4 regions of the Mesorhizobium sp. B2-8-1 genome follow, and region 1 is predicted to be linked to each of the others. Evidence: predicted binding sites of a transcription regulator. Region 1 holds the regulator's gene; each other region holds the start of a gene.

The links. The regulator LexA, encoded in region 1, represses DNA repair genes until DNA is damaged. The targets are predictions, from matches to a motif close to TGTTCNNNNTGTGTTCNG.
Region 2: recA (recombinase RecA) is a predicted target of LexA. The motif match lies at 914-931, and genes of this name have one in related genera.
Region 3: FJ428_RS02265 (PA0069 family radical SAM protein) is a predicted target of LexA. The motif match lies at 803-820, and genes of this name have one in related genera.
Region 4: FJ428_RS10600 (metallopeptidase family protein) is a predicted target of LexA. The motif match lies at 1,302-1,319, and genes of this name have one in related genera.

The regions. Positions count from the first base shown of each region.
Region 1 is NZ_VFTX01000005.1:166,441-168,642, reverse strand. Features, by position in the region: gene FJ428_RS15320 (TetR/AcrR family transcriptional regulator C-terminal domain-containing protein) at 1-637, opposite strand, end outside; gene lexA (transcriptional repressor LexA) at 1,090-1,833, shown strand; gene FJ428_RS15310 (ComEC/Rec2 family competence protein) at 1,827-2,202, opposite strand, start outside.
Region 2 is NZ_VFTX01000011.1:31,433-33,634, forward strand. Features, by position in the region: gene FJ428_RS24455 (carbohydrate kinase family protein) at 1-706, opposite strand, end outside; gene recA (recombinase RecA) at 989-2,086, shown strand.
Region 3 is NZ_VFTX01000001.1:465,496-467,697, reverse strand. Features, by position in the region: gene FJ428_RS30480 (hypothetical protein) at 1-71, shown strand, start outside; gene FJ428_RS02270 (glycosyltransferase) at 220-744, opposite strand; gene FJ428_RS02265 (PA0069 family radical SAM protein) at 895-2,049, shown strand; gene FJ428_RS02260 (ribonuclease HII) at 2,192-2,202, shown strand, end outside.
Region 4 is NZ_VFTX01000003.1:447,539-449,740, forward strand. Features, by position in the region: gene FJ428_RS10595 (TetR/AcrR family transcriptional regulator) at 21-650, shown strand; gene FJ428_RS10600 (metallopeptidase family protein) at 670-1,092, opposite strand; gene FJ428_RS30645 (hypothetical protein) at 1,343-2,202, shown strand, end outside.

The DNA.
Region 1 (2,202 bases):
ACGGGCCGGCTGTTTTGCCGCCCGGGCAAGGGCTGGCCGCATAGAGGCGCAAGAACAGGGTGAACGCCCGGTTCGATCTTTGCTCGATTTCCGCCCGAGGCAGTTCCTCGAGCACCCCAACGATCCGGCGAACCTGGAGATCGCCGATCAAAAGACTGATGTAGATGTCGGCGGCTTCGGCAGGATCGTCACAGGCGATCGGGCCGGCCCGACTTGCGGTTCGAAGCAGGTCGCCAACAAGCGGCATTATGGTATTGCGGCCGAATTGCGCGATCGATTGGCCAAGCGTGCCTGTATCGTTGACGTCGCCGGCCGCGGCGCGATTGAGCGCCACCGCCTTGTCGCCCGTCACGAGGGTCAGCAGGACTGGCCCGAGCAAGTTCAGGGTTTCGAGCGGATCGCGCGCCTGGTGAAGGGCGTCCTCCAGCAGCTTCCTTGCCTCTCCCGCATTGGCTTCGATCAAGGATCGAAACAGGGTCTGCTTGTTGCCGTACCAGTTGTAGAGGGTTTCGTTCGAGGCCGATGCCCGCTTGGCGATAGCAAGCAGGGAGGCGCTCTTGTAGCCGGCTTCCCGGAGCACCGCATAGGCGGCCTCCTCTATCCGTTCGCGTCGCGCGGCCTGCTTCGGCGTGGTCATTGGTGTTCCTCTTCGAAAACCGTACATTATTATACGGTTTCGTCAAGCGAACGAACGAACGCAGCCCGTCGCGACCAGTGGTGGTGTCTGGCCGTTTTCCGGCGGAAGTTGGCATTTTGGTTTCGTTTCGTTCACGAGCCGCAGGGGTTTCTAATCCGCCCAAACGCACCCCGCACCTGCCGGTCACCCAGCTTGCAGGCTTGTGCCAAGAGTGGAGACCGGTCGGGCCACAGGCCATTAACCAAAATAGTTTCAAAGGGCCCGGGAGCGCATTGACGACGGACCGCGCTGGCAGGATGCTGGCTGCGGGAGGGCATTTCGTTTCCGTCGCCTTAACAAATTCATTAAACTTTAAATGGTTGCGGAACACAACTGGAACAGATAGTGTTTGTTCTGGGTTTGTTTTCTGATTCTGGTTCCAGACCCTTCGTGCAATGCCTTTGGGGGCCGCCATGCTCACGCGCAAGCAACATGAACTCTTGATGTTCATCCATGAACGGCTGAAGGAAAGCGGCATTCCGCCGTCCTTCGACGAGATGAAGGAAGCGCTGGACCTCGCCTCCAAGTCGGGAATTCATCGGCTGATCACGGCGTTGGAGGAGCGCGGCTTCATTCGCCGCCTGCCCAACCGGGCGCGCGCGCTGGAGGTGCTGCGCCTGCCGGACTCGATCGCGCCGGGTCTTAACGCGGCAAAGAAGTTCTCCCCGAGCGTCATCCAGGGCAGCCTCGGACAGGGCAGCAGCCCTAGCCGGCAGATCAAGCCGGCGACGTCTTCGCGTCTGCCCGCTGCCGGCAATGACGACGATGCGGTTTCAGCGGTGTCGATCCCGGTCATGGGTCGCATCGCAGCGGGTGTGCCGATCGACGCCATCCAGCATCAGACGCATTCCATTTCAGTGCCGCCTGACATGATCATGGGCGGCGAACACTATGCGCTGGAGGTCAAGGGCGATTCGATGATCGAGGCCGGCATTTTCGACGGCGACACGGTCATCATCCGCAATGCCGACACCGCAAGTCCCGGCGAGATCATCGTGGCCCTGGTGGACGAGGAGGAAGCAACGCTGAAGCGCTTCCGCCGAAAGGGTGCTTCGATTGCGCTCGAGGCTGCCAATCCGGCCTATGAAACACGTATTTTCGGACCGGACAGGGTCAAGGTGCAAGGCAAGCTGGTCGGCCTGATCAGGCGCTACTGAGCGGGGTCGGCGGTGGGCTTTTCGGGTTTACGGTAAGGCGGCAGTCCCCTTGCCTCGCGTGAGAATTTCCGCTGTTCGTGCCAAGGCCGATATGGCCTGTCGACGGCAAAGCTGACCCGTGCCGGTGCCGTCGCCGATTGCTGGTCGAAGAAGACGGCGGCACTTCCCTTACGAGCGAGCTGCCGCTTGGTGATGACGAGAACCAGCGGATTGTGGCAGGGATCGTAGCCCGCGGGGTCGTTGATGACGATCAGATCCGCATAGGAGCAGGCCCTCCAGGCGTCCTTGCGATCCTCCACCTGCGCGATGATCGCCCCCGAGGTATGCCGGGCCATGCACAGGCCCGTGAAGCAATAGAAAGGCGCTCCC
Region 2 (2,202 bases), on a different contig from region 1:
TGCCGTCGCGGTCGAAGCCCAGCACCGGGCCGCCGCCCGCCGTGACCACCGCGCTGTCGAGGCCGGCGCTTCTCAGCCCGTCGAGGATAGTTTTTTGAGAGGCGGCATCGTCAAGTCCGGCAAGCGCCACCGCCTCGCGCCTGTTCATGAAGGCGACGGCCAGGCCGCCGAGCACCGGTGTCAAGCGCACGACCTTGGCCGGTGAAATGGCAATGGCGAACACGGGCTTGCCGGCGGCAAGCGACACCAGCCGCTCCAGAGCCGCCGATGGCAGATTGGCGTCGCACAGGACGGCATCTGCGGCGGCGATCTCCTCCCTCACCCTGGAGCGGCGGATCTGCTTTGCAAATGCCAGTTCATAAAGCGCCATGTCGGCAAAGCCGACGAGCAGTTCGCCCTCGCGGTCGATCAGCGCCGTATAGCTCGGCGTCGTGCGGTCGAGGAACACCGCGGACAGGTCGGCAATGCCTGCTTCGGCGATGGCGCGCGAAACCGTGTCGGCGGCGGCATCACCGCCGCGCACCGACAGCAACGAGCCCGAGACGCCTCGCCGCACCGTGCTGCGCAATGCGTTGAAGACGCCGCCGCCAACGTCCTCGCGCATCGTGCCCGGGTTGGAGGCAGCCGGCACGTAAGCGCCGGACACCTGGCCGCGCCTGTCGATATGGGCGCCGCCCACCGCCAGGACTCTTGGAGATCTCACCATGCGCCGATATGACCTTTGTTGGCGGTCACGCACAAGCGCCATGCTGTGCGACGGAGCTTCGCAGGCAACAGCCAGCGATTCGTGAGGCCGGCATGGCGAACCAGCCTGGCCTAATATTCGGACCATGTTGGAGCCGAATCCTGAGACAAAAAAAGAACAAATCAGGATGTTGCTTATTTTTCAAATGCTTGATCCCTCTTGCCAAATGAGAACAAAAAAGGTACAAATAACCAAGGATTACGGATTGTCCGGCCTTCATTGACGACTACGGGGTGATGTATCATGGCTCAGAACAGCTTGCGGCTTGTAGAGGATAAGGCAGTGGACAAATCAAAGGCTCTGGATGCGGCGCTGTCGCAAATCGAGCGGGCTTTCGGCAAGGGCTCGATCATGCGGCTCGGCGCGAACGAGCAGGTCGTCGAGATCGAAACCGTGCCGACCGGCTCGCTCGGCCTCGACATCGCGCTTGGCGTCGGCGGCCTGCCGCGCGGCCGCATCATCGAGATCTACGGGCCGGAAAGCTCGGGTAAGACGACGCTGGCGCTGCACACGGTGGCGGAAGCCCAGAAGAAGGGCGGCATCTGCGCCTTCGTCGATGCCGAGCATGCGCTCGATCCGGTCTATGCCCGCAAGCTCGGCGTCGATCTCGAAAACCTCCTGATCTCGCAGCCCGACACTGGCGAGCAGGCGCTTGAGATCTGCGATACGCTGGTGCGCTCCGGCGCCATCGATGTGCTGGTGGTCGATTCGGTCGCGGCGCTGACGCCGCGCGCCGAAATCGAGGGCGAGATGGGCGATTCGCTGCCCGGCCTGCAGGCCCGCCTGATGAGCCAGGCGCTGCGCAAGCTGACCGCCTCGATCTCGCGCTCCAACACCATGGTCATCTTCATCAACCAGATCCGCATGAAGATCGGCGTCATGTTCGGCTCGCCCGAAACCACCACCGGCGGCAATGCGCTGAAATTCTACGCCTCGGTGCGTCTCGATATCCGCCGCATCGGCTCGGTCAAGGACCGCGACGAGGTCGTCGGCAACCAGACCCGCGTCAAGGTGGTCAAGAACAAGCTGGCGCCGCCCTTCAAGGTGGTCGAGTTCGACATCATGTACGGCGAAGGCGTGTCGAAGACCGGCGAGCTGGTCGATCTCGGCGTCAAGGCCGGCGTGGTCGAGAAATCGGGCGCCTGGTTCTCCTACAATTCGCAGCGTCTCGGCCAGGGCCGCGAGAACGCGAAGCTGTTCCTGCGCGACAATCCCGATACGGCGCGCGAGATCGAACTTGCGCTCAGGCAGAACGCCGGACTGATCGCCGAAAAATTCCTTGAGAATGGCGGCTCCGAAGGTGGCGATGATGGCTTCGAGGATGAAGCCGGCGCGATGTAAGCGCTCGTCGGCACGATCTAGCGTTCGCTGGCGCGATCTAGCGTTCGGTTTACGGCCCGAGTTCGGCCATAATCCCGGTTCATCAACTTGAGCTTATGTAATCGAGTTCTGTAGTA
Region 3 (2,202 bases), on a different contig from region 1:
AAAGCAAGGCACAGCGTCAAGCCAGACGTCGTCTTCGCTGGATGCCTGTCGAGATGCGTTTTAGCGAATGACCGGCTCGCCGTGGAAGCGCCGGCGCGAGGACCGCGAGACACCGAAACCACTTCCATCATCAGCCGCGGCCGGCGCGCCGCCACCCGCGTGATCGGAAACTGGCTGCGCGTCACATGTGCAACGCACGTAGACAGAGCAGCTGCAAAATCATTTGGACAGGCGGTGCTCTTGTTTTGCCGGAGCGGCCCAGATTTCGGCATCCAGCCGCTTGGTCGCCAGGCCGCGTGCGAGGGCCTCGGCGCTGCCGGCTTTTTTCGACAAGGATGTGGCCTGGCGCTTGCTGATCAGCAGCCCGTCGGCCAAGGCACGGTTTCCCGAGAAGATACGGGCCAGGAATGGCGCGCGGCCGGCGCGTGTGCGTGAAAACCGCGCCGCCATGGTTTGCCTCGCTGTATGCGCAACGACCTCGTCGATCCACCCGTCGACCAGCCGCGCGCCCGGTTCCAGCAGCAACAGCCAATCGCCTTTCGCGTGCCGGATGGCCGCCGCGACGCCGTCGGTCGCATACTGGCACCCGGCATGCTCGGCGACGCGATGGGTCTGGTCGGTGGAACCGGTGTCGCAGACGATGACCTCGCGCACCACGCCCTCGACCGCGCCGCCGATCAGCGTCGCCAGGGTGCGAGCGAGGCCCTCCTCGTCATTGTGGGTCTCTATGAGAACGGTGAGCATCATTTGCCGAATAGCGGAAAGCGGAACGCAGCGCCAGTTTTTGCGGCGCACCATAGAAAGTTCTTGCTTTGTTCTCGTTCGGCAAATAGGATTAAATTCATGAGCAGAGCGATTCGAAACAACATGGACAGTCCCTGGGAGCGGGCGAAGATGGAACCGATCATGCGCGCCGACATTGCCGCCTTCGGAGCAGGACGAGCCGAAATGGCCAATGCTATGATCGAGCAGAGCGGCATGCGCGTGCGTCCGGACCGCAACCGCGGCCGGTCGGCAGGCATCAACCCGTCCGGCCGGTTCGAGCCGGTCAGCCGGCATGTCTTCGACGATGGCTGGAACTCGCTGGAGGAACTGCCTCCCTTCAAGACCGAGGTGCAGGTCGAGAAGCCGCGTACCATCATCACCCGCAATGAATCGCCCGACATCTCCTTCGACCGCTCGATCAATCCCTATCGCGGCTGCGAGCATGGCTGCGTCTATTGCTTTGCGCGGCCGACGCACAGTTTCATGGGCCTGTCGCCGGGGCTGGATTTCGAATCCAAACTGTTCGCCAAGCCCGACGCGGCGCGCCTGCTCGACAAGGAACTGTCGAAGGACGGTTACCAGCCGCGAACCATCGCCATCGGCACCAATACCGATCCCTACCAGCCGATCGAGAAGCAGTACCGGATCATGCGCGAGATCCTCGAAGTGCTGGAGGCGCGCGGCCACCCGGTCGGCATCGTCACCAAATCCGCTCTGGTGACGCGCGATATCGACATCTTGTCACGCATGGCCGAACGGGGCCTCGCCAAGGTGGCGTTGTCGGTGACGACGCTCGACCGCATGCTGGCGCGCACCATGGAGCCACGCGCCTCGACGCCGGCCAAGCGGCTGGAGGCGATCAGGCAGCTTGCGGATGCCGGCATCCCTGCTTCGGTCATGGTGGCGCCGATCATCCCCGGGCTGACCGACCAGGAGATGGAACGCATCCTCGATTCGGCGCACCATGCCGGCGCACGCGAGGCGGGCTATGTCGTGCTGCGTCTGCCGCTCGAGGTCAGCCCGATCTTCAAGGACTGGCTGCTGCGCCACTATCCCGACCGCTATCGCCATGTGATGTCGCTGATCCGCTCGATGCGCGAGGGCAAGGATTACGATTCGGAATGGGGCAAGCGCATGAAGGGCGCGGGTCCTTACGCCTGGCAGATCGGCCGGCGCTTCGAAATCACCGCCAAGCGGCTCGGTCTCAATGCCGAGCGGCGCACGCTGCGGACCGACCAGTTCGTCGCCGCCGGCAAGGACCAGGAGCAGTTGATGCTGCTTTGAACGACCGCGGCTGTTTGCCGCCGTGGCGAAAAAATCCCGTCCGGCCTGCCCCGGCCTGCAGACGGTGCCCTCCCGGTCCGGCGCCCCACCCGACCCGGAGGGACTTGCGGAGAATCAGAGCCGATGCGAACCTCGCCGCAACATGGCTCGCGC
Region 4 (2,202 bases), on a different contig from region 1:
CACGGAACGAAGGGAAAGAGATGGCAAAAGCCAAGGCGCCTCATCGCACTGGTTACCACCATGGCAATTTGCGGGAGGTCCTGATCGATGCCGCGGTTCAACTGGTCGAGGAAGGCGGCCCCGACAATGTGAGCGTGCGCGAAGCCGCAAAACGTGCCGGGGTTTCCCCCGGCGCGCCATTCCGTCACTTCAGCAACAAGACCGCGTTGATGACGGCTGTCGCGGAGCAGGCAATGAGCCGATTCCGCTCGGAGATCACGAATGCGGTCGAGAAGGTTGCGACGGACGATCCGATCGAACGCTTTGCCGCTGTTGGAATCGCCTATTTGCGCTGGGCAATTCGAAACCCCACCCACTTCCAGATCATCTCGACACGCAATCTTATTGATTGGGATGCTTCGGAGTCGCTGCGTCACGATAATGAAGCGGTGCGTTCGCTGATGGAAGCGTCAATGGCAGAAGCACAGCGGCGAAACATGCTCCGGTCGGACGACATGGCAGAGACCCAGATAGCCGCGAGGGCGCTCGTCTACGGGCTCGCACGCATGTACATTGATGGACATTTTGCGCAATGGGCAGTGGCAGGACATACCGGGGAGCAGACTGTGCAGAACGTATTAAAACATTTCGTCACACTCATTGTGAAATGACGGCCTGACGTAGAACCGGTCACTCGGCTGCCTCTTCGATCTTCTCCATATCGTCGTCCGAGAGGCCGAAATGGTGGCCGATCTCGTGGATCAGCACATGGGTGACGATGTCGCCCAAAGTCTCCTCGTTCTCGGCCCAGTAGTCGAGGATGGCGCGGCGATAGAGCGTGATGCGGTTCGGGCCTTCGCCGGTCTGCGGGTTCCAGCGCTCGGCGATGCCGCGTCCCTCGAACAGGCCGAGCAGGTCGAAGGGCGTTTCCAGCGACAGGTCGTCCATGATCTCGTCGGTCGGGAATTCGGCGATCTGGATGACGATCTCGCCGGTCAGCTTGCGAAAATCCTCGGGCAGATGGGCGTATGCCTCCAGCGCCAGGAACTCGATCTCGTCCATCGACGGCGAAAGCTGGTCGTGCCAAACGCGGGTCTTGTAGATGCGGGCCATGCTTTGTCCTTTGATCCCGGCATATAGGCTTTTGGGCCACAATCGGCAAATGACGCGGCGGCCAACCCCAGGATTGCTTACGGCACCGGGAGCCGTTTCGCATGGCTTGAGGGGCGGTCGGCTGTCCGACCCATGTTGGCCCTCTTATCGGAGAGGAATAAATTCCCCCATGAGTCTGCTTGACTCTTCGGGTCGCCTCTGGAATCTATAAGAACATAACAGGAACAATTGTGAGTGGACACTGACCGTCATGGCGATGAGCGCCGTGGCGCGGGAGACTGTTTTTGCCCTGCGCCGCCAGATCGCGAAGATCGAGGGAACGCTGCCCGAGCGCCTGCAGGCGCCGGCCGGCGCGGTTTCCGACGCCGGCATGGCCGCCGCGGACCGCACCGTGGTCCGGCGCGGCATCGCCGTGGCCAAGCCGGATGCTTTCCTGCGCACCGGCATCGGCCGGCTCGATGCCGCCCTCAGTGGCGATTGGGGCGGTCCTTTGGGCAGCGATTTGAGCGGCGGCCTGCCGAAAGCGGCCTTGAGCGAAATCCATGGCGTCGAGACCCGCGATGCCGGAGCCGTCGCCGGCTTCGCCCTGTCGCTCGCCAGCCTGATCCTCAAGCCCAGCCTGATTCTCAAGCCCAGCCTGGTTCTCAAGCAAGGGCCGCGATTGCCGGTGCTGTGGATCGGCACCCAGGAGGTTTTTCGCGAGGCGGGCTTTCCCTATGCCCGGGGCCTTCACGCCGCCTTCGGCATCGAGCCGGAGCAATTGCTGTTTTCCGAGGCGCCAAGGCTCGCCGATGCGCTGTGGGTCGCCGAGGAGGCGGCCCGCATGACGGCGCTCGCCGCCGTCATCCTTGAAGTCCGCGGCAATCCGCAGCGGCTGGACCTGACCGCGACGCGCCGGCTGCACGCCCGCGCGCAGAGCGCCGGCCGGCCGGTCTTCCTGCTGCGGCAGGCGGCCGAACCCGAACCGACGGCGGCGCCCGTCCGCCTCATCGTCTCGCCGGCGCCGGCAGGGCCGCGCGACACGGTCGCCGGGCCGCTTGCCGGCTCGATCGGCCGCCCCGCCTTCACCATCAGCATCGGCAAGAGCCGCACGGCCCTGCCAGGACAATT